DNA from 4 places in the Paenibacillus sp. FSL H8-0260 genome. Region 3 is predicted to be linked to each of the others. Evidence: predicted binding sites of a transcription regulator. Region 3 holds the regulator's gene; each other region holds the start of a gene.

Region 1 (6,060 bases), 2.3 Mb from region 3:
ACTTATGCTGAGGATGCCACCAATCTGCTGACGAAATACAAGCGGAATGCCATTCGTTTGGAAGTTCTTCCTTTTCTGGAAAAGTATAATGGCAGAGTGAGGCAATCCCTCGTACAGCTTGCGGAAATTGCGGGAGCTGAAGATGAGTATATGGAGACGTCTGCGGCAAAATGCTTTGAAGAGCTAGTTTCGGAAGGGGATGGGAAATACACCTTTAACAGAGCTTCATTTGCTGCCATACCCTCCGCTTTACAACGGCGTTTGATTAAACTAATATTAAATTATCTGTCGGCGGATTTATCTGCCCTTGATTTCCCCAAGATTGAAGCTGTACGTCGGGGAACGCTGCAGAGCTATCCCACCACCTGGAGCTTGGATTTGGGTGGAGGCCTGACTTGTATGCGGCAATATGATAGTATCTTGTTCTCGTCCAAGCCCACGACGCCACAGGCAAGCTATACATATCGTCTGTTTTTACCGGACTCTGAGCTTAAATTGGAGGAAATAGGTAAGGTGATGTCGATGGCGGTACTGGAGAGAGAAAACTTTTTTGTACAGGGGGAGGATTATGGGAAGATGTCGGCTTGGTTTGACCGTGATGAACTGGTCTTTCCACTGACGATACGATCCCGATTGCCTGGAGATACCATAAGGATCATGGGATTAAACGGAAGCAAAAAGGTAAAAGATATTTATATTGATGATAAAATACCTGCTTCCGAACGGTCATTGATTCCCCTCGTTTGTGATGGTTTGGGCAATATCGTCTGGATTCCGGGCGTAAGACGCTCGATGCATGCCGCAGTAGGGCGGCACACGACCTCCGTACTTCTATTGTCTCTGGCAGAGCTGGATGACCACGAAGTCACGTAATGGTCGAAGTAAGTCTTTCATAGTATAACTTAGGAGGTTTCGCAAGTTGCAAAACGATATTCAAGAAGTATTGATCACCGAAGAGGAACTTCAGCAGAAAATTAAGGAGCTCGGTCGAACACTGAGCGAAGAATACGCAGGTCGTACCCCTTTAGTAATTTGTGTACTAAAAGGTGCGTTTATATTTATGGCAGATTTGGTTAAAGCCATTACAGTACCTGTTGAGATGGATTTCATGGCAGTGTCCAGCTATGGAGCATCCACCAAGTCCTCTGGAGTAGTCAAAATTATTAAGGATTTGGATGTATCGGTAGAAGGCCGCGATATCTTGATCGTTGAAGATATTATTGACAGTGGTCTTACACTCAGCTATTTAATTGAGTTGCTCCGCAACCGGAATGCTGCTACTATCTCTGTGGTTACCTTGTTTGATAAACCATCAGGCCGCACTGTTAATCTTGAAGCCAGCTACACAGGCTTCGTGTTACCTGACGAATTTGTAGTAGGTTACGGATTGGATTATGCCGAGCGGTATCGGAACCTCCCATATGTTGGAGTACTGAAACCTGAGATTTATTCCAATTGAACTAAGGACTGCCTCGATCATACGGATCGGATACCCACAACTTCCTTTATTTGAGGTGTCCCAAGAGGCTATGGTACAATAACTTGAGTGTTGTGAGAGGAGGTAGGGGATGAATCGGTTCATCCGGAATTCTGGTTTTTATTTGATTTTATTTTTAGTCGTGGTGGGTATTGTCCAGTTTGTGAGCAATGGAAATGAAGCCGCCGATTTCCCTAGATACGACGAGTTACGGCAGGAGATCAAGAACAACAATGTGAAGGATTTGACGGTTCAGTTTGAGGGTAATGCCTTTCTGGTCACAGGCGAGTATAGAGAGCTGCCTGCCGATACTAAATCGAAAAGCTTCTCCACATATATTCCTCCTACAGATGCCGCTATCAATGAACTGATTCAAGCCAGTGATGTTAATGGGATTGAATTAACTCAGAAGAAAATGGAAGGTACCAGCATTTGGCTGACATTCCTTTCTTCAATTATCCCACTGGTAATTATGTTCATCTTGTTCTTCTTCCTGTTTAACCAGGCGCAAGGTGGCGGCGGTAAAGTCATGAATTTCGGCAAGAGCAAGGCTCGGTTATATAATGAAGAGAAGAAGAAAATCAGCTTTGAGGATGTAGCAGGGGCGGACGAAGAGAAGCAAGAGCTTGTCGAAGTCGTTGAGTTCCTAAAAGATCCACGCAAATTTGCAGCTGTTGGCGCACGTATTCCTAAGGGCGTATTGCTTGTAGGTCCTCCGGGAACAGGTAAAACATTGCTTGCCCGTGCGGTAGCAGGTGAAGCTGGCGTTCCTTTCTTTAGTATTTCCGGTTCTGACTTTGTGGAAATGTTCGTGGGTGTCGGTGCTTCTCGGGTACGTGATTTGTTCGAGAATGCTAAGAAGAATGCTCCATGTATTATCTTCATTGATGAAATTGATGCTGTGGGTCGTCAGCGTGGCGCCGGTCTTGGTGGCGGACATGACGAGCGTGAACAGACGCTTAACCAATTGCTGGTTGAGATGGATGGATTCGGTGGTAACGAAGGCATTATTATTGTAGCGGCGACTAACCGCGCTGATATACTTGATCCGGCATTGCTTCGTCCAGGACGTTTTGACCGTCAAATTACGGTTGACCGTCCTGATGTGAAAGGCCGTGAAGCTGTACTTAAGGTTCACGCTCGTAACAAACCGCTTACGAAAGATGTAAGACTGGATGTTGTTGCTAAACGCACAACCGGATTCACAGGTGCTGATCTGGAGAATCTGCTGAATGAGGCAGCTTTGCTAGCTGCACGTCGTAACCGTAAAGATATTTCCATGATTGAAGTGGATGAAGCTATTGACCGTGTTATCGTAGGTACTGAGAAACGCAGCCGTGTGATCAGTGACCGCGAGAAACGTATTGTAGCTTATCATGAAGCAGGCCATACTATTGCAGGTTACTTCCTTGAGCACGCCGATATGGTGCATAAAGTTACTATTATCCCACGCGGACGTGCAGGCGGATATGTTATTATGCTTCCGAAGGAAGATCGGATGATCGTTACCAAGCAGGAGCTTTTGGATAAGGTTACTGGATTACTTGGTGGACGTGTTGCTGAAGAATTGTTTATTGGTGAGATCGGTACGGGTGCATACAGTGACTTCCAACAGGCTACGCGCATCGTGCGTGCCATGATTATGGAGTACGGTATGAGCGATAAGCTTGGACCTATGCAGTTCGGATCTTCTCAAGGTCAAGTATTCTTGGGTCGTGATATTGGGCATGAACAGAATTACAGTGACTCCATTGCTTATGAGATTGATCAGGAAATGCAGAACTTTATTACTTCGAGTTACGAACGTTGTAAAGATCTGTTGATCAAACACTCCAAAGAAATGCACTTGATTGCCAATACATTACTTGAGAAAGAAACACTTGAGCTTGATCAGATCACACAACTGATTGAACAAGGATTCCTTTCCGAGGATGGTAAACCAGAGGGTGGCGAAGGTGTTGCCCATGAAGTTGGCGAGCCTGTCATCGACAATATCGGTGATGTGCGAGTTCGCATTCAAGGCAAGCCTGAGGATGAACAGTCCACACTTCCTGACCTGTCGAAGGATATCCCGAATAACCCTGATTCTGAGGGTAATGACGGTTCCGGTGATGACAACAAAGGTGGGGGCACTAGCCTTACCTAATTGGGTCCACCATTCATATGATGTAAATTTATCCGGAGAACGTAACTGTTCTCCGGATTTTTTATTTTAAATTTTAAGGGATTCTATGCCTTAAAGCCTGTCCAGTTACATTGACAGAGGCTGGAACGTTGTGTACATTAGTGATTAATATTACTTACTATTTATATCAGCATGTTCATTTTTTCACCATGATGGCGCATGCCATTTGATAACATCATGTCGGCGAAAAGCCGCGAGGATTTAAGGGGGAGAACAATCGGTGGAAGCTCTGGCGCTTGAGCGCAAGCAGGAACAGAATCGAGAACTTCGTATACGTCTTGAACAGCTTAAAAAGGAACGAAACGCAATCATTTTAGCTCATTATTATCAACGTGATGAAATTCAGGAGGTTGCCGATTTCCGGGGCGACTCTTTTTTACTCGCTCAGAAGGCTGCAGAGACAGATGCAGAAGTTATTGTATTCTGCGGTGTTCATTTCATGGGGGAAAGTGCAAAAATTCTAGCCCCGAACAAAACCGTCCTTATTCCTGATGAACGTGCAGGCTGTCCAATGGCAGATATGGTCAATGTAGACGGTTTGCGTAAGCTAAAAGCTCAACATCCAAATGCTAAAGTAGTCACTTATATCAACTCGTCCGCCGAGATTAAAGCAGAAACCGATATTTGTTGTACCTCTGCTAATGCTGTGAAAGTAATCGAATCCCTTGACGCCGAAGAGATTATTTGGGTCCCAGATAAGAATCTTGGTCAATATGTACAAGATCAGACGGGCAAGAAGCTGATTATTTGGGAAGGCTATTGCAACACTCACGACATGTTGACCGTCAAAGATGTAGTAGAAATGAGAGCAAAATATCCAGATGCGGAATTTGTAGTTCATCCAGAGTGTCGTCCTGAAGTAGTCGCCATGGGTGACTATGTAGGCAGCACTACATCAATTCTGGAGTATTGCCGGAAATCGGATCGTAAGCAATTTATCGTTGGAACGGAAGATGGTACCGGATATCAGCTTCGTAAGGATAGTCCAGATAAAGAATTCCATTTTGCTACCAAATTTCTTGTTTGTCCTAATATGAAAGTTAATAATCTAAAAAAACTGGTGAAATGCCTGGAGACGATGAAGCCACAAATCTATGTACCGCCTGCTGTCGCCGACAAAGCCAGAACATCCCTAGAGCGCATGCTACAAGTCCGGTAGCATGCGCTACTCTTTCGTTGAAACAGGTGAAAAGCGGTCATGATTCCACAATATTTGGTTGATTTTGATCTTCGGGATATTCCTACGGTAAAGACAGATTGTATTGTTATTGGTTCAGGGATTGCCGGGTTATTCACAGCTATTAAAGCCAGTGAAGATCGGCGTGTCATAATGATCACAAAGAAATCAGTAATGGAAAGTAATACTCGCTATGCACAGGGGGGGATCGCAGCTGTTATAGCTGAGGATGATTCCCCTGCTTACCACCGGCAGGATACCTTAATGGCCGGAGCAGGTCTTTGCTCCTCAACAGCTGTCGATGCACTTGTTAATGAAGGGCCGGAAGGCGTTCATGAGTTAATTCGCTTAGGAACTCTGTTTGATAAGGAAGATGGGGTACTGGCTTTGACTCAGGAAGGTGCACACAGCCACCGCCGTATTTTGCATGCTAATGGGGATGCTACAGGTTATGAGATTGTTCGTGCATTGGCGGAACAGGTAGCCGAACATGAGAATATTGAGGTCTGGGATGATCATTATGTTATCGATCTCATCACTGAAGGTGGAGAATGTGTAGGCGCATTATTGCAACGGCCCGGTGGTGGAAGGTTGTTCCTGCAAGGGGATGCGACCATTTTGTGCTCTGGTGGAGCAGGACAATTATATCGATACACTACCAACCCAGAAGTAGCTACAGGAGATGGTGTAGCGATCGCCTATCGCGCTGGGGCTCATATACGAGATATGGAATTTATTCAATTTCATCCTACAGCACTTAGTTACCCGGGAGCTCCTAGATTTTTAATCTCCGAAGCTGTGCGTGGGGAAGGAGCAGTCTTGCGCAATATTAATGGAGAACGGTTCATGGAACGTTATCATGACCTGCTTGAGCTAGCTCCGCGGGATATTGTAGCACGAGCTATTGTAAGTGAAATGGAACATACTAAATCAACGTTCGTTTATTTGGATATTACACATGAATCTCCAGAGATGGTGAAGCATCGGTTTCCCACAATATATGAGACATGTATGGGCTATGGACTGGATATTACAAGTGATTGGATTCCAGTGGCTCCCGCTGCGCATTATATGATGGGGGGGATTAAGACCGATCTGAATGGAGAGAGCACCATCCCACGTCTGTTTGCTTGCGGAGAGGTTTCCTCCACAGGCCTGCATGGCGCTAACCGTTTAGCTAGTAATTCATTATCTGAGGCCATTGTATTCGGACAGCGTATT
Region 2 (6,060 bases), 3.0 Mb from region 3:
CGAAGAAGAAAGTAGAGTACGAATCCATACGCGTGGTGGATATTCACGGAAATTCCTGGTCAGCAAGGGACAAGCCTTTTTCGATACTAAACCGACCCTACTATCGAAAACTGCTGAATTCAGATTCCAATTATGTGGTAAGCAATCCGATCGTATCCAAAGCGAATGCAGCCGAAATCGTCGTCATTCTTTATCGCGTGAATCCATCGGTGAATGATGAGGTAGCTTATATTGCCGCAGCCGTCTCCGTCAAGAAGATGAGGGAGATTGCTCAAGATGTAATGCTATATGACCAGTCAGGCCAGCTTATCGTCGATTGCAGAGAGCTGGGTGAAGAAGATGGAGCGGAGGATACAGCAGATAAGAAGAACATGAGTGTATTTGAGGCTCCAATTCAAAATGTGGAAGGCTGGAAGTTAGTACTCAAAGTACCGAATTCAAGTCTATCGTTAGCGGTGATCAAAACCCAGCGGACTGCATTGCTGGTAGGCGTTCTTATCGGTAGTGCGTTTATCGTCTTTCTGGTGCTGCTTGCTTCTTCCATTATTCGTCCAATTCAGTCGCTTCGCCAGGTAATGGAAAATGTGCAGAACGGCAACCAAACCATACGAGCAGATGTTACGCGCTCGGATGAGATCGGCGATCTTGGACGAAGCTTCAATGACATGCTTGTTCAATTATACGCTGTGGAGCAGGACCGAAAGGAGATGGAACTCAGACTGATTCATGAGCAGATCAAGCCGCACTTTTTATACAACACATTGGATACGATCCAGTGGATGGCAACGGAACATGGAGCAGACAATGTGGTGGAGATGGTGGAAGCGCTTAGCGCGTATTTCCGATTAGGGCTTGGCACAGGCAGTCCCTACATTCTGCTTGATCAGGAGTTGTACCATGTCGAGAGTTATCTTCATATTCAAGGTGTGCGATATGAGGAGATTCTGGACTACGAGCTTCGATATGATGAAAAGCTTGCTCAGTGCCAAGTCGTTCGCTTCATACTGCAGCCTTTGGTGGAAAATGCGATTTATCACGGGATTAAGCCACTTGGGGATCAAAAGTGCAAAATTTCGATTACAGCATATAAACAGGCCGATTATTTGGTCATTAAGGTTGAAAATAATGGGGTTATGATTCCGGAAGAGAAGCTTGTGCAGATAAATCAAGCCCTTCTTGATGATACATATGATCGTTCTGCCACAGGCTTTGGGCTATACAGTGTAAACCATCGCATTCGACTAGCTTACGGAGTGCCATATGGCCTTGCAGTGAAGAGCGAAGATGGCATTACCGTTATGGTCATTCGAATACCTTTGGACGGGGAGTGGAATGAAGATGTGGAAGATTGTCATCGTCGATGATGAAACGATCATTCGCAAAGGCTTGCGACAATACATTGAGGAGAGTCCGTATCTTTTTGAGGTTGCAGGAGAAGCGAAAAGTGCAAACGAAGCATTGAATATGGTGGAGGAAGCCCTACCACATGTATGTCTTGTGGACATCAACATGCCGAATATGAATGGGCTCGATCTGATGAATATATTGCGCGAACGCTGCCCGTCGGTTCTGGTTGTCATCATCAGCGGGTACGATAACTTTGAATATGCGCGTCAAGCCGTGCAACTGCAAGCATTCGATTATGTATTGAAACCTGTGCCGAAGAGTGATCTGAACAAGCTGCTTCATCGGATCGATGAGCATCTTCAGGTAAAATATCCTTTGCATTCACATGAAGGCAGGGTGGATAAGGAGCGGGAGCTTCCCGGGTATACAGGGGATGGAACAGTGCTTATCCAAAAAGTGACCGAGTATATTGACAGTCATTATCAGGATCCGGAGCTGTCTATTACTCGAGTAGCAGCACTATTTCATATCAACCAAACCTATCTTAGCAAGCGTATGAAGCAAGAAATCGGTGCTTCATTCCTTGACTATGTCACTGAGCTTCGGATATCGAAGGCGAAGGAGATTCTGGATGACGTAATGCCGAATATCAAAATCGGGGATCTGGCCGTGAAGGTAGGGTATAAGAGCCAGTACTATTTTAGTCGTGTGTTCAAAAATAGAGTCGGCTCAAGCCCCTTAGAGTACAAAAAGCATCCGTTCGGTTATGGATAGGAGGGCCATTCTCGTCCCTCTGCAGCACGCCATAGATGCTATGCTCGGTTCAGATCTTCAAATTCCTATCAACCATGAAGAAATTGAAGCGGTTAGAAAAGATAGTAAGGGGATCATCCCGGAGGATCGGCTAATAGTCATTGCAAGAAGCAGAAAAATATCAGAACTTGCAAAGGAGCTTTTGTCAGCTCAGACATCATTAAGTAAATCGAACTTTATTGTTATAGCTACTAAGCATTTATCTATTTCCATAGAGGAGAGCTTAGAAAGCGACGATATCTTATTGAATATTCTAGCTTTAGTGGACAGACGAGTTGGAAAAAAGCGTATTTTAAACATGAGCGAGAAGATGAAGTTAAAGCATCCAATTGTGCAATATTTTTATGAACTAAGGCGTCAAGAGCAGATAAACTGTCCGGAAGTGTCTTAGGGCTCCTCATATAAGCTTGTTCACATTGTCCACCCACGTATGTGGAGAGTGTCGCTCTACTGGTAAGGAAGGATACAGTGCTATGAGATCCTTATATTTATTGGACTTTACGGACAAGTATGAGAAAAAATGTTGTTAAAGAGATGGCATCATTGCCGTCTCTTTTTTGTTTCACTTTTTTAGCATTGCTCTGACTCTGGTTCCCACTACGGCATCCTACGATCACAAGCATGAAAGACTGCACGAAAATTAGTGTTGATGCTTATGTTTAACCCCTCTCTGCTCTGCTAGGTGACAGGCATCATAGACGTGCCTGCGTGATGTTGCTACGATGTTCCATGGAAATTAAGTGAAAGTGATCACAAGAAATTACAGAAGGAGTTATTTATCGTGAAAAGAATCGTAACACTGAGCACCCGCAAACTGATGGATACCGCAAAACACGGCGGATGCGGCGCATGCCAGACCTCTTGCCAGTCCGCTTGTAAAACTTCCTGCGGCGTTGCAAACCAGAAGTGTGAAAATGCAATGAACAGATAGGATTCGGAATTTTACCGCCCATTGCTCTGCTGATGGGCGGCTATTTTTAAGAAATGGATACTATCCCTAAAGGATGGCGAAGCCGTTTCTACTTGTGTGCAAAAGGAGCTTGATTAGTAAGTATGATTCATCAATATAAACTAAACGGATACAATATCGTGCTCGATACCTATAGTGGCTCGGTGCATGTTGTTGATGACCTAGCATATGAAATTATAGCGCTTTATGAGAAAACTTCTGTCGACAAAATCGTGACAACGCTGTTGGATAAATATAAAGATGATTCCAGCATTTCCGAGAGCGACATTCGAGAAACCATCGCGGATATCGAGGAGCTTATAAATGATGGACAGCTCTTTACAAAAGATGAGTATGAGAACCTCTCGCTCGATTTAAAAAAACGGAAAACTTATGTTAAGGCACTCTGCCTCAATGTTGCGCATACCTGTAATTTGTCATGCGACTATTGCTTCGCTAGCCAGGGGAAATACAACGGAGATCGAGCAATCATGAGCTATGAGGTTGGACAAAAAGCTATCGATTACCTGCTTGAAAATTCGGGTCATCATCGTAATCTTGACATCGACTTTTTCGGCGGGGAACCGCTCTTGGCTTGGAAAGTGGTTAAACAGATCGTAGCTTATGCAAGAAGCAAAGAACAAGAATACAAAAAGAAGTTCCGCTTCACCTTCACGACGAACGGGATGCTGCTGAACGATGAGGTCACCGAGTTTTTAAATCAGGAAATGTACAATGTCGTATTAAGCCTGGATGGAAGAAAAGAGGTTCATGACCGTCTTCGCCAAACGGTAAACGGAAAAGGCAGCTACGATCATATTCTTCCGAAGTTTCAGGAATTCGTTCGTAAGCGCGGAGACCAAGAGTACTATGTACGGGGAACTTACACTCGTAACAATGTCGATTTCACCAATGATATATTTCATATCGCAGATCTTGGTTTTGACAAAATCTCGATGGAACCGGTCATCTGTGATCCAAGGGAACCCTATGCACTTACCGAGGAGGACCTTCCGGAGATATATAACCAGTACGAAATTCTCGCAAAAGAAATGATTGGGCGCGGCGAAGAAGGCAAGGGGTTTACCTTTTATCATTACATGCTTGACCTCTCGGAAGGACCCTGCATCCAGAAGAGAATCACTGGCTGTGGTTCAGGAACAGAATATCTTGCTGTCACCCCCGGGGGAGAGCTTTTTCCTTGCCACCAGTTCGTCGGGGATGAAGAGTACAGCATGGGAAACCTCTGGGATGGCATCACACAACCTGGGTTGCAATGTCAATTTAAAGAGAGCAACTGCTACTCGAAGCCGGAATGCAAGGACTGCTGGGCGAAGCTCTACTGCAGCGGCGGTTGTCCTGCCAATGCGCTGCACGCGACGGGTTCCCTGGTCGGAACCTATGACTTCAGCTGTGACGTCTTCCGCAAAAGAGTCGAATGTTCCATGATGGTAAAGGTGGATGAATCCATTAGAGCGATGGAAGGGCAATCTAGCTAGTTAACGTAACGGATGAATAAACTATAACCGAGAAATAGACACTTTTAAATAAAGTGCCTTTCTCGGTTTTTTTGTACGGAGAAGAAGGACTGTAAGACAAGAGAGACGATCAGTTTCTGCAAAGGGCAGGTCACTGATCGTCTTTTAATCTGAATCTATGGAATGAATTCCGTGCCATAGGTTGGTATATCGTTGTTATAGCTATGTATTATTTGATGTCTACATACATAGCATGATGAATGTTACCTGAAAGCGGACCGTAGGATAAAAAGCTGGGGGTCAGATATTGCCTCAGGCCTCCATTTTATTGGACGACGTAGGTACGTGTCTAAATCTGAATAATAAATCCCTTCAGGGATTCTGCATAAAAAATTTGCAGATCTATGTAGTATCTATTTAAATGAAAATAACGATCTATTCCAAAAACAGAGAGTTATCTCCCACTATCACTTCACTAACCTTCCCCCAACAACTCCCCAACAGAAACATCCAGCGCTTTCGCAATGGCAACCACCTCATAATCCTGCACAAGTCTATATTGACCTTCCAAGCGCGATAAACTGGTTGGACTGATGTCTAAACCGAAGGTTTGCAACCTGGCAAGGAAATCCTTTTGCTTCATTCGCTTAGCTTTTCGAATAGCTACAACTCGGGTTCCAATGATATTTTTGTCACCCGGGGGCTCTTTGCGATGCCTCATTTTGGTGTCACCTCACAATTTAACCAAATTGTATGCGAGGTAAGTATTGTTTTAATGCGAATATCGAATTAAAATGAAATAAACCGATAAACGCATTAAAATTTCCATACATCGTCTACAGATATAGCTTTTCCCGGAAGGTGGGGGTGCAATGCAACATCTGATGTGCAAATATGAGGAGGAAAAGCGCAAGCTGAATGAACTCGGACAGCAATCACTGGAGCAGGGAATTCCGTTAAGCAGCAATGAAGCGGTTCAGGCCCAGAGTCGTAAGGTGGACGAACTGATTAATCGGATGTACCAAGAAAAAAACGGACATGCAGTGTCATTTCGTTTGAGTTTCTATCTTGGAGGGGATATGTTGAGCTTTCCTGCATGGTTTTTACAGACGATTCAAGGTCGATTGGATGAGGTGACCGCACAGATTGAACATCAATCCGAGCCTAGGGATGTTTTTGAAGAAGAGCGCAAAGCTTTTCAAGCGTTGTTTGACTCCATGGACATTGCAGGTATACCAGAGTTTGAGTACTGGGAGGATAAGCTTCAATTGAAGCAAGCCGTTCTTTATGAACGTCTATATCTACAAGGACTAAAGGATGGCATGCAGCTTGAACATGCCCTTACTGCCCCTTCAGTTCTCACGGACTAAGACATGTCCTGTTGCTGCCGGAAAAGCACATAGGGATCGGAACCGAAGAGGATAAACGCATACTTTATTTTCGGACTGTCCATGCGATAGTCTTTTTTTGTAT
Region 3 (6,060 bases):
ACACATGATCATCCGCATCAGGCAGATAGTGATGCACTTGCGACTGCTTTAGTGCTGTTGAAATGTCTTGAGGAGCTCTACGAGCTGCCGCTGCTTACGATCCAGAGACTCTGTGAGCTGTTTACCGAAGAGGATAGTGATCTGGGCTGGTACTTTGATGGTCTGCTGCGAGAGCGGGAAGCGGAGACGCTACAGCCCGAAGGTGATCTGACTTTCTATCGTCAATTAGCGCTTGCAGTAGGAGATTGGACGGAGTTAGCGCCACCTAGAGATGAGCATGCTGAGAATCCGCTAGCGAATTTATCTTTTACTGATTATATGGACGAAGTAACCAAACGACTTAAAGACACATTACCGCAGTATGAAAGCCGGGAAGCTCAGGATATTATGATCAATGAGGTGATGACGGCACTTGCCGAAGACAAACACCTACTGATCGAAGCGGGCACAGGAACCGGTAAATCGCTCGGTTATTTGTTGCCTGCCATTTATCAAAGCGTTCGCACCAATGAAAAAGTCATGGTCAGCACTCATACCATTAATCTGCAGGACCAATTGCGCGAGCGGGATATCCCTTTGTTAACGCAGGTAGTTCCTTTTCCGTTTAAAGCTGCTATTTTTAAGGGAAGAGGGCATTATTTGTGTCTGCGTAAGTTTGAGCATAAAATTAATAAAAAGGACTTTATAAGCCCAAGGGAAGATGCGCTTACTGCCGCTCAGATGATTGTATGGCTCACTCAAAGTGAATCAGGGGATGATGAAGAGCTGAATTTAAGCGGCCGGGGCGGTGATTTCTGGGAGACGGTGGCAAGCGATACCGATTCCTGTCTGGGCCGTTCTTGTCCTTGGTTCCGCAAATGTTATTATCATAGGGCCAAGCATGAAGCTGGGATTGCTGACGTGGTTATTACGAACCACTCCAAGCTATTCGCAGATGTTAAGGCTGGGCACCAGCTGCTTCCGGCTTACGAGCATCTTGTCATTGATGAAGCACATCATTTAGAAGATGTGGCTGGTAAACATCTTGGCATGCATATGAAGCATTTCACTGTGGCACACACATTATCGCGGCTGTATAAAGATAGCCGAAACGGACAGCTTCCTGCTCTGCGCCAGATATTACAGTCGTCAGGCAGTGAAGAGGCTTCAGAATGGAGCGGAGTCATCGATCGGATCTACCCGGATCTGCTTACCGTCAAAGAAACCTGGGATGCACTCAGCGACAAGCTGTTCAGCCTTTTGCCGGAACGCAGTGATGCAGGGGCAGGGGAAGCGGGACAACTGGTTATGCGTTTGATTCCCGCCCGTAAGCCGAAGGATTGGGATGAATTGGTTGCACTAGAGAACACTATGAATCTGACGTTAAGCGACATCATCCGTAAGGGTGATAAAATGCTTAACGAGATGCGCGACCAGGAAAGCCAATCCTCAGCAGACAGTCTTGTTACTGATATTAGCGGTTTATTTAAGGATTTGGCTTCCATCCGTGAGCAAGTAAGATTCTTTATGGGGCTGAATGACGATAATGTAGTATATTGGCTGGAGGCAAATGGGAATTACCGCAGCAAATCACTGCAGATGTATGCTGTCCCTGTGGATGTTAGCAGCCAGCTTAAAGAGTTGTTCTTCGATAAGAAAAAAAGCATCGTGCTTACCTCGGCGACGCTGTCTGTAGATAAATCTTTTCAATTTATGATTGATAATCTCGGACTTAACGAAGCTGCGGAAGAAGGACGTCTAATGACCTCACTTCTTCCTTCTCCCTTTAAGTATCGCGAGCAGGCACTGTTAGTTATACCGCGTGATTTTCCTAGTGTGAAGGGCAGTGTGGGCGATGCTCGATTTGTCGATACACTCGTACAGTCATTATCGGAAGCTGCTAAAACAACACGTGGGCGGATGCTGGTTCTGTTTACTTCTTATAAAATGCTGCGTCAGGTATATGATCCGCTTAAAGAGGCTTTAGCCTCACAAGAGATTACGGTGCTTGGTCAAGGCGTGGAAGGTGGCAGCCGGAGCAAGCTGATCCGCCGCTTTCAGGACAGTGCAGCATCCGTATTGCTGGGGACGAGCAGCTTCTGGGAAGGTGTAGATATTCCAGGTGAAGCACTGACTTGCCTGGCCATCGTGAGACTTCCGTTTCAACCGCCGAATCACCCGTTGGCGGAAGCGAAGTCGGAGTTATTACAGGCCCAGAAGAAGAATCCGTTCATGAAATTATCTGTTCCTCAAGCGGTTATTCGTTTTAAGCAGGGATTCGGAAGACTGGTTCGCACGGCGCAGGATCGCGGAATAGTTATTGTTTATGATACAAGGGTTATTGAATCTCATTACGGGAAGTATTTCCTTTATTCATTGCCTGGTCCCAAAATGGAGCATATGCTTACTGATCAAATGGTCCCTCGCATAGCGGAATGGCTAGAGGATGGCGGCGCTTCTTAAAACGCTCGTCTTCAGTTTAGCTCCTCCTTATCCTTAAGGGCGGTGTGTTACAGTACCGTCCTTAATAAGGAGAGGTAGACGTTTGAATATGGATTTTCACAAGAACATTACTATTTTTAGGAGGAAAAATATGAAATCGGATAAAATATCAGAAGCCGTTGTTCGCAGACTGCCTGTGTACTTGCGTTTTTTGAATGATCTCCAGAATCGCGAAATATTAACAGTTTCCTCTCAGGAACTTGGACAAAAGCTTGATCTTAATCCCGCACAGATTCGTAAGGATTTAGCATATTTTGGTGACTTCGGCAGAAAAGGTATCGGCTATGATGTAACGTATCTTATTGAGAAAATCCGTCATATCCTGAAGCTGGATCAACAGCTTAATGTAGCTTTAGTTGGAGCAGGTAATCTCGGACATGCCTTGTCTAATTACAATGCATATCTTAAAGATACTATGAAAATCACGGCTATATTTGATTCGTACGCTCCTAAGGTTGGACGTAAGATCAACTCCCTTACTGTGCAACCGATGGATGAACTAGGCAGCACGATTCGTGAGCAAGGTATTCGCATTGCCATTATTACCGTACCTGATTCAGAAGCTCAAAATGTAGCAGATATTCTCATTTCTTCTGGGATTGAAGCGATTTTGAACTTTGCCCCTGTGATTCTGAAGACACCACCGAATATCCGGGTGCATGCAGCTGATTTTACAACTGATCTGCAAAGTCTTGCTTATTACTTGCGGGATGGAAAGGAAGAAAGCGAACATGAACAACAATAAAACGATAATTAAGGGCGGGTATTTTCTGACTCCGGGAACGGATGAGCCGGTTCTGAGTGGATATATGACTATTGAAGATGATTTAATCACTTACATAGGAAAAGAAGAGCCTCAGATGGAAGCTGGAGTGCAAGTGGTTGATGGCAGCCGTCTGCTGTTCATGCCTGGACTTGTAAACACACATGGTCATGCGGCGATGTCTTTGCTGCGTGGATATGGAGATGATTTAGCGCTACAAGTGTGGCTTCAGGAGAAGATGTGGCCAATGGAGGAAAAGTTCACCGGTGATGATGTATACTGGGGAACCTCCTTATCTGTATTGGAAATGCTGAAGGGTGGAACTACGACCTTCCTCGATATGTATGATCATATGGACCGAGTAGCCGAGGTAGCTGAGTTATCAGGTATCCGTTCCGTATTGATGCGTGGTGTGATCGGGTTATGTCCAGAGGATGTACAGAATCACAAGCTTGCGGAAGCGATTTCTTTTGCCCGTAACTGGCATGGAAAGGCTGAAGGCAGAATTACTACTATGATCTCGCCGCACGCCCCTTATACTTGCCCTCCGGACTTCCTGGTTAAGTTCGTGCAGGCAGCGCATGATCTGGATTTACCGATGCATACGCATATGTCCGAAACGAAACGTGAAGTGGAACAAAATGTGGCGGATTACGGGTTGCGTCCTGTAGCTCACTTAGAGAAGCTTGGCATGTTCACACGTCCCTCGATAGTTGCACATGGTGTTCATTTAAATGATGAAGAGATTGAGATCTTGGCTCGCCATAATGTGGGTGTATCTCATAATCCGGGCAGTAATTTGAAGTTGGCTAGCGGAGTGGCTCGGGTTACTGATCTTCTAAAAGCTGGTGTGAAGGTGTCTCTTGGCACGGATGGCGCGGCAAGCAACAATAACTTGGATATGTTTGAAGAGATGCGGCTTGCAGCTCTCATTCATAAGGGTGTCAGCGGTGATCCAACGGCTGTTCCAGCTCCAGAGGCTCTGCGTATGGCTACAGAATATGGCGCGCAGTCCATCTTTTTAAATAATGTAGGCAGACTTGCTGTAGGGATGAAAGCAGATTTCATTGCTATTGATATCGATCAGCCGCATTTGCTGCCACACACAGATCTGTTGTCTCATGCGGTTTACTCTGCTAGCGCTAAGGATGTTGAGCATGTGTGGGTGAATGGTAAACAGGTCATCAAGCATGGACAATGCTTAACCCTGGATGAGGAAGCTATCCGGCGTAAAGCGCAAGAAGCCTTCGAAGGTTTATTGAAGCGTTAAGTCTGGAGAATAACGAATAAATAATAGGCTGCGACTTTTTGCTTTTAGCAAAAGTTGCGGCCTTTTGTGTATTTTTAAGGCTGGGAAACCTAGAAAATTATGAAATTTTGGATAAACACGCGGGTGTGTTATATAATCAAAAAAGATATATTACTAGAAAGGGAGCTGTACCTTGAAGAAAAGGAAAAAATGGATCCTCCTGGGGTCAGTTCTGATTCTGCTCCTGGGGTTTGGACTTATCCAGTTCTATGCCTATATTATGAAAGATCAATGGAACGAGCGTGATATCGCTAAGGATGTTGCCAAAACCAGAGCGGGTCTAACAGAGGTAACCAAAGCACAAAAATCGGTTTGGGATGAAAATGCAGTGTACTGGGTATTAACAGGGAAAAATGAAGCCGGGACTGCTCTTATGGTCTGGGTCCGCTTTACGGTAGATGGAAAATTTGCTGAAGGCGACGACGCAGTGTTTGCTGAGGAACTAAGTAAAGGAACCTCGGAAGCCCAAATACGCGGCATTATCAAAGCTGATCTTCCGGACATAACGATTGAACGCTTGCTGCCGGGAGTATATAACGGAGAGTATGCTTGGCAGCTTTTTTATAAACAGAGCGGTCGGTATTATTATCAATTTTATCGCTTTTCGGATGGGTCCCGAATGGGCGAAGGTTACAGTTTACCTAAAAGTTAAGCTGAACATAAGGAAATTAAGGGTGTCATAGTAAACAAGCGAACTTATAATAAGTTCGCTTGTTTACATTTATTTGATGTACAAAAGTGATATACTAAGTGATATACTGAATGGGTGGTTATCATCGAATATTCTCTTAAATTCACATACGAAAATAGGCCGATTGATTAAAAATCAAGGCCGGTTTTGTCGAAAGTGAGGAATTTATTTGGTATTGATGGAAATATTTAAAAAATTAAATTTTAAATATATTCACATTTATTTTGAAATTAGTATATACACCTGTGATATACTACTACTTGTAATTAGAACAGCAATAAGAGACTTCAGTCTCTCTGATGAGCTCTCAAGTAGCTATAAATTATTATAATGAGCTTTATATTTTGTCATCTTTGAGAGGAGGACGTTTCTTGAAATTACGTCTTGTACCTGTGCTGATAACGTCTCTACTGTCGGCTACTCTATTGTTTGGTGGCTTCTTTTTGTATCGTCAGTTTGCAATGCAGGAACCACTTCAGAAGATTGTATCTCAATATGAGGGCGTCAATAATTCTCATATCAGTATTAACCGCAATGAGGTCACTTTGAAACTTGATCTCCAGCCAGGCACGAAATTACGTGAGCTGGTTCAGTACGTCTCCCAAGAAGGAAAATCGATGATTGATGGACGTACACTAAAACTTGATGTAGAACAGAACTCCAGTGAATTGCTGGATGAATACTGGGATAAAGCGATGTTCTCTGTAGCTGAAGCCATGGAGAGCCGTAAATATACACTTATACCCACAGAACTTGATGGACTCAAAGCGCAATATCCGCAATATAAAAATGTGATAGCCTCAACAGAAATTGACG
Region 4 (6,060 bases), 1.8 Mb from region 3:
CTCCAACAAATCCATTGGTATGTAGCTGAACTGGTCCTTCTACAGGTGTTTTATAAATTCCGGTCTCCAAAGGTTTTCCCCGATAATCCACCGTCACCGGCCGACCGACATTAAGCGAGATGATCTCCATATTCATTTCCTCCTGTCAGCATGCAGCTCATAAATATCTCATCTACATAACGGCCGCCAAGATAAAACTCCTCCCGCAGACGCCCCTCTTCCACAAAACCGCATTCCCGGTAAAAAGAAATCGCTGATTCATTGCAGGATAATACACGCAGGCGAAGCTTACGAATAGCATGCGCCGCAGCATGTCCCTTAATGGCTTCCATGAGCTGCCGGCCGATGCCTAAACGTTGATAGTTCGGATGAACAGCAATATTAACCTCGCACACATGCCGGTTGCTCTCCATTCTACTAGGGCAGCCAAACCCGACATATCCACATAGCTTGTCATCTTGCAGCGCGACGAGCTGTGAGCCCGGGGGAGCATTCAGTAAGAAATCTTCTTGTGAGCGCCACAACATAGGTCCCGGGCTAGTGTCCTCTGTCCAAATCAGATGGTCCAGATCAATCAGTTCTCGCACGTCTTTAATCTCTGAGGGTCTAATAGTTAACCTTGCCTTGTTGATTTGTTTCATAAGATGTACACCCCTTGCCTTGCACCTCTATAGAATTCACAGCAGATGTTGGAATCCACTGTGTATAGTTATCCTACGGACCGCTCTAACGAATGGCCTTTACGATTGACTAAAGCATGGATGACGAAAAACCCTACCGACAGCAGCGCCATCGCACAGGCCAGCCAGGCTGTTGGTGCCAAACCACCGCTATCATACAGTCTGCCCATGAAGTAAGGGCCAATGACTCTCCCGACTGCACCAATCCCTCCGCTTAGTCCCAAATAAAACGGTGCGCTGCGCCCCGCATGATCCGAGATAAAGGATGGCATCGCTGGAGAAATCAGCATTTCTCCCAGTGTAGCAAGCACCATTCCAAGCACTAAGCCAGGATAATTAGGCATCCACAAAAGAAACGCATAGCCACCCAAATAAAACAGGGCACTTGCAGTCATTTGCGCCGTTGAGGTAGACGCGAACCAGCGCTTAATCATTGTTACCAATGGCTGAGCTGCAAAAATCAAAATACCGTTCAGTGTCCAGAGAAAACCATAAGTTTTCTTAGGCCAGCCCTCTGAAATAATGAACGGAGATACCCCTGTATTCCAGATAGAGTTACCGAGAAGCAGGAACAAAGAACCGATCCCCATATAAAGATAAATACGAGTATGCCCCATTAGCTTCCACGTGGATTGTTTCTCTGGTTCATTCTTCTGATGCCCCATTACCTCATGCGCAGGTTCTCCACCGATTTTCTTCAGATATATAAAAAAGAAACCCGCAAATACCGCCGAGGTTACACCATTCATTACAAAGCTTAGCATATAGGAAATATCGGCCAAAAAACCACTTAATGCCGTCCCCAGTGCTACACCAATATTATTGGCGACATAAATAACATTAAACAGCTCACCACGCTGCTTCGTGAAACGAAAGCCGATAAATGCCTGAATGGCAGGTAATGATAAGGAATTAAATAATCCCACTAGTCCCATTGCAACCATAAATAACGTCCAGTTGTTACTAGCTGCCGGCAAGGTGAACAGTGCCAAAGCATTCATGGCGAGCGCTCCGACAATCAGCCGGTTCACGCCTACCTTATGATAGAGTGAGCCCCCGAGTAGTTGACCCACGATCCCACCAACCGATTGAATAAGAATCACCAGTCCAGCATCTGACATGCTGCGTCCAAGCTCATCAAATACATACATCGTAACGAGCGGCCACATCAGCGCACTACCTGTTGCGTTAATTAGGCTGGCAATGAGAAATATTTTCACTTCTTTTGGATATGCCTGTAAAAACTTCATAAGTAGTGTACATCCCCTGTTATATATGTGTCATTAATTCATCCAGTATCATCCCAAAACAGGGCTATGAGCAAGCATACACATTGACGTTTTATCGTGATAAAGTGCGCATGAAATCTAGAGGATAAAACGCACATATCGCATGAAATATCCCGTCTCCCTTGGGGTTCACGTCCGCAGTCCTCTCTAGTTCTAATATCTATTCTTATTTTAAAGCCGTGGCTGTCGTCCGTAAAGCAAACTAAACAAGAAGAAACTGATTCGCTTTTAGAAAGACGGGGTAATAGAGCCTAGAAACACTCCCCCTTCAAAATTCGCCGTGATCCGATTTCGTTCCCCCGAGCGCGGATATATCACGGCGGATTTTTTTTGTGTCTACATAACAAAAAGCACCCCTAAAACATTAACGCCACCAATAAGGCAGACCTTGAATGTTCTATGGAGTGCTCTATAAGACGAGCTTAAGCGTGTTTCTTGACACTGCTGCCGGACATGCTATCTACGGATTGAATAGCCGTAGGTGCTTTACGCAAGTATGCCATCCAATAGGCAGCTGCGACAAATATTGCCCCACCCGTTAGATTGCCGAGCCAGACGGGAACAAAGTTAGTGAAGTATTGCCCCCATGAATAATAACCTTCAAAAATAGCTGCTGGAATTAGGAACATGTTAGCTACAACGTGCTGGAATCCGATCGCAACAAAGGCCATCGTTGGAAACCAAATACCAAGGATTTTGCCGCTGAAGTTATCTGCTCCATAGGAGAGCCATACGGCCAGCGCAACGAGCCAGTTACAGCCGATACCCGAAACAAATGCCGGAAAGAATTCTGCATCGATTTTATGACCAGCCATATCCACCAATTTTTCTAAATACACACCCTCTGAAGTTAAACCCACCACATGACCGAAGAAATAAGCTACAAATAATGCCCCTGCCAGATTACTAATCGTAATGAGCAAAAGATTCTTCACAACTTCCCAGAAAGAAATCTTCTTAGCCATAAAAGCGAGCGGCACGGCCATCATATTCCCTGTCAGCAGTTCTCCACCTGCAAGGAGTACCATGATCAGCCCAACGGGGAAGACTGCGGCTCCGATAAAGTTAGCAATGGAACCCCATTCCTGTGGTGCGCCAGCAATGACGCGAATATCTAATAAAAACCCGAGCGCAATAAACGCTCCTCCCAAAAAGCCCAGAATAAGTACGGTACTTAGCGGATTATGAGCTTTTTTTATGCCGTTCTCTACAGTTACTTCGGCAATTTGCTGCGGTTTGCTATAAGCCATGGTTCCTATCCCCTTCATCTATTTACTTCAAATTTGTTCCTTTATGACCATTGTAGCGTGTCGTAAAACACATTAACGTGATAATTATCACTTTGAGAAAACTAAGTGAAAGTTTTCACTGACATGTCAAATTTACTGCGACCTGTGCACAAATAGAAGTTTGTGTATGACCGGCTAAGCCAGCATATCTTGTTTCGTTGGATTACATTTGAGCGTACGCAGCAGCTATCGGACTCAATTGACTCTAATCGTAACTTTCGAGCACATTTGGCCCACAACCGGACATCGGACTCAGATGACCCTATTCGTAGCTTTCGAGCACATTTGGCTTGCTATCGGACCCCATTGTCGCTATTGGCACGAAAAACACTCTATTTGTACCTCATTCTATGTAATAGCTGCATTGGAGTCCGAAACCAGACTCAAAAAGTGATTAATTGCTAAATAGCGGCTTCTGAGTCCGAAAGCTTCTGCGGAGGGTGAAAACTCAGCACAATCGGACTCAGTTGACCCTATTCGTAGCTTTCGAGCACATTTGGCTTGCTATCGGACCCCATTGTCGCTATTGGCACGAAAAACACACTAGTTGCACCTCATTCTATGTAATAGCTGCACTGGAGCCCGAAACCACGCTCAAACGGCGATTATTTGCTAAATAGCGGCTTCTGAGTCCGAAAGCTTCTGCGGAGGGTGAAAACTCAGCACAATCGGACTCAGTTGACCCTATTCGTAGCTTTCGAGCACATTTGGCTTGCTATCGGACCCCATAGTCGCTATTGGCACCAAAAACACACTAGTTGCACCTCATTCTATGCAATAGCTGCACTGGAGTCCGAAACCACGCTCAAAAGGCGATTATTTGCTAATTAACGGCTTCTGAGTCCGAAAGCTTCTGCGGAGGGTGAAAACTCAGCACAATCGGACTCAGTTGACCCTATTCGTAACTTTCGAGCATATTTGGCTCGCTATCGGACCCCATAGTCGCTATTGGCACCAAAAACACACTAGTTGCACCTCATTCTATGTAATAGCTGCACCGGTGTCCGAAACCACGCTCAAAAGGCGATTATTTGCTAATTAGCGGCTTCTGAGTCCGAAAGCTTCTGCGGGGGGCGATGACTCAGCACGATCGGACTCAGTTGACCTTATTCGTAACTTTCGAGCACATTTGACTTGCTACCATCACCGAAGCCATTGGATTGCACCTACCCATGCAGCTAATCATTATGCACCTAACAAAAAAAAGCAGTGATCCTCCCGTAACAGATGGATCACTGCTTCTCTAGCTTTACAAGGCTGTCTAATTCTTCGATAAATCACTCAGAAACAAACGTTTCTTTTTAAACCGTTACAGCCTCTTTGCTTGGTACTGTTGTCGGCAGCGCTTGAAGACCTACTGTATTCAGGAAGTTCCAAGGTTTGTTGTAATGCGGTTGGAAGAAGAAATCGATAAAGGCTAGTTGGTCGATTGTCATATGATTTTGAATACATACAGACACTGTGTTGATCGATTGCGTCAGATCCATCTTGGACATAATTTGAGCCCCGAGAATACGGCGTGTGGCGCGATCAAACACTACTTTTAACTGAACCTGCTCAAAGGTGGGCATAAATTCTGGACGGTAGTTATCAATAATCATGGCGGTTTCTACGTCCATTCCTTCAGCCTTAGCTCCTTCTTCAGTAAGCCCTGTTGCAGCGATATTGTCTTCATAAATCTTAATGCCCGAAGTTCCTTGTGTACCCATATAAGGAATGGTCTCTGTTACCAAGTTGCGCGCAACTAAGGTTCCCATCCGTACGGCATTGGTTGCCAGTGGGATATAGGCGTGTTTGCCTGTAGGGTTGTAATGAATCGCACAGCTGTCGCCAGCGGCATATACATCCGGGCAGCTAGTCTGCATATAGTTATTGACTACAATGGCACCATTGGGCAGCATATCGACTTGACCTTTTAAGAGTTCAGTATTAGGACGGAAACCAATGCAGAGAATGACCAGATCTGTCTCATGCTCACCTTTGCTTGTAATAACCTTTGTTACCTTACCGTCTTTGCCTGCAAAAGAGCTAACCTTCTCATTCAGTGCCAATTTAATCCCATGATCCTGAAAAGATTGTTCGATCGGTGCAGTAAATTCTTGATCCAGGTATTTACTCAGAATGCGATCTTCACCATCAATTAGTGTAACTTGCTTGCCATTCATTTGAAAAGCTTCCACCAGTTCTACGCCGATATATCCAGCGCCGACGACGGTGATTTTATTTGCTTGTTTAGCTTTTTCTATAATAGTGTTGGAATGATCATAGTTCTTGGAAAGTAAAATCCCCTCGAGTTCAAATCCTTCAAGCTTCGGTACAATCGGCCATGAACCTGTAGTCATAATCAGCTTATCGTAGGTGTCAGCGAACTCGTGGCCTGTCTCCAGATTGCGTACACGCAATGTTTTGGACTTCGTATCCACTGCAGTTACTTCATGACGCATATTGGTCTTTACGCCAAGCTCTGCAAGCTTTTCTGGTGAAGAATAGAATAGCCCCTCTGGGTCTTTAACCACTCCACCTACATACAAGGCAATCCCACAGGATAAGAAGGAAATATTATCATTACGCTCATATACAGTAATCTCGGCATCCGGGTAAAGTTGAGCAGTATTCACAATTGCGGCGGTTCCGGCATGGGTACATCCAATGACAGCTACTTTCATTATTTCTTCCTCCTTCAAATGGACAATCGGGTTATATATTTGACTTGCATGACCGATCAATGATGGAATCTGATCAACAATGGGTTAGTTGTGATTTATTTCACTTTATAAACTGATTATATTGTGATATTTATCA

The links. Region 3 encodes Rex, which represses fermentation and respiration genes when NADH is low (regulators of the CRP and FNR family bind a similar motif). Its sites were predicted from a motif close to TTGTGAAATATTTCACAA; they were not measured.
Region 1: a site for Rex is predicted at 3,795-3,812, ahead of nadA (quinolinate synthase NadA). Genes of this name have one in related genera too.
Region 2: a site for Rex is predicted at 2,899-2,916, ahead of scfA (six-cysteine ranthipeptide SCIFF). Genes of this name have one in related genera too.
Region 4: a site for Rex is predicted at 3,323-3,340, ahead of MHI51_RS28865 (formate/nitrite transporter family protein). Genes of this name have one in related genera too.

The regions. Positions count from the first base shown of each region.
Region 1 covers NZ_CP150298.1:71,000-77,059, forward strand. The annotation lists gene tilS (tRNA lysidine(34) synthetase TilS) at 1-873, shown strand, start outside; gene hpt (hypoxanthine phosphoribosyltransferase) at 920-1,459, shown strand; gene ftsH (ATP-dependent zinc metalloprotease FtsH) at 1,569-3,623, shown strand; gene nadA (quinolinate synthase NadA) at 3,883-4,821, shown strand; gene nadB (L-aspartate oxidase) at 4,861-6,060, shown strand, end outside.
Region 2 covers NZ_CP150298.1:855,929-861,988, forward strand. The annotation lists gene MHI51_RS03705 (histidine kinase) at 1-1,364, shown strand, start outside; gene MHI51_RS03710 (response regulator) at 1,339-2,121, shown strand; partial or broken gene MHI51_RS03715 (hypothetical protein) at 2,177-2,551, shown strand; gene scfA (six-cysteine ranthipeptide SCIFF) at 2,942-3,091, shown strand; gene scfB (thioether cross-link-forming SCIFF peptide maturase) at 3,214-4,608, shown strand; gene MHI51_RS03730 (helix-turn-helix domain-containing protein) at 5,063-5,308, opposite strand; gene MHI51_RS03735 (hypothetical protein) at 5,460-5,957, shown strand.
Region 3 covers NZ_CP150298.1:4,688,637-4,694,696, reverse strand. The annotation lists gene dinG (ATP-dependent DNA helicase DinG) at 1-2,442, shown strand, start outside; gene MHI51_RS20895 (redox-sensing transcriptional repressor Rex) at 2,573-3,226, shown strand; gene MHI51_RS20890 (amidohydrolase) at 3,213-4,514, shown strand; gene MHI51_RS20885 (DUF5590 domain-containing protein) at 4,687-5,205, shown strand; gene MHI51_RS20880 (hypothetical protein) at 5,616-6,060, shown strand, end outside.
Region 4 covers NZ_CP150298.1:6,483,437-6,489,496, forward strand. The annotation lists gene MHI51_RS28850 (MOSC domain-containing protein) at 1-130, opposite strand, end outside; gene MHI51_RS28855 (GNAT family N-acetyltransferase) at 111-641, opposite strand; gene MHI51_RS28860 (MFS transporter) at 710-1,930, opposite strand; gene MHI51_RS28865 (formate/nitrite transporter family protein) at 2,392-3,219, opposite strand; gene MHI51_RS28870 (FAD-dependent oxidoreductase) at 4,560-5,924, opposite strand.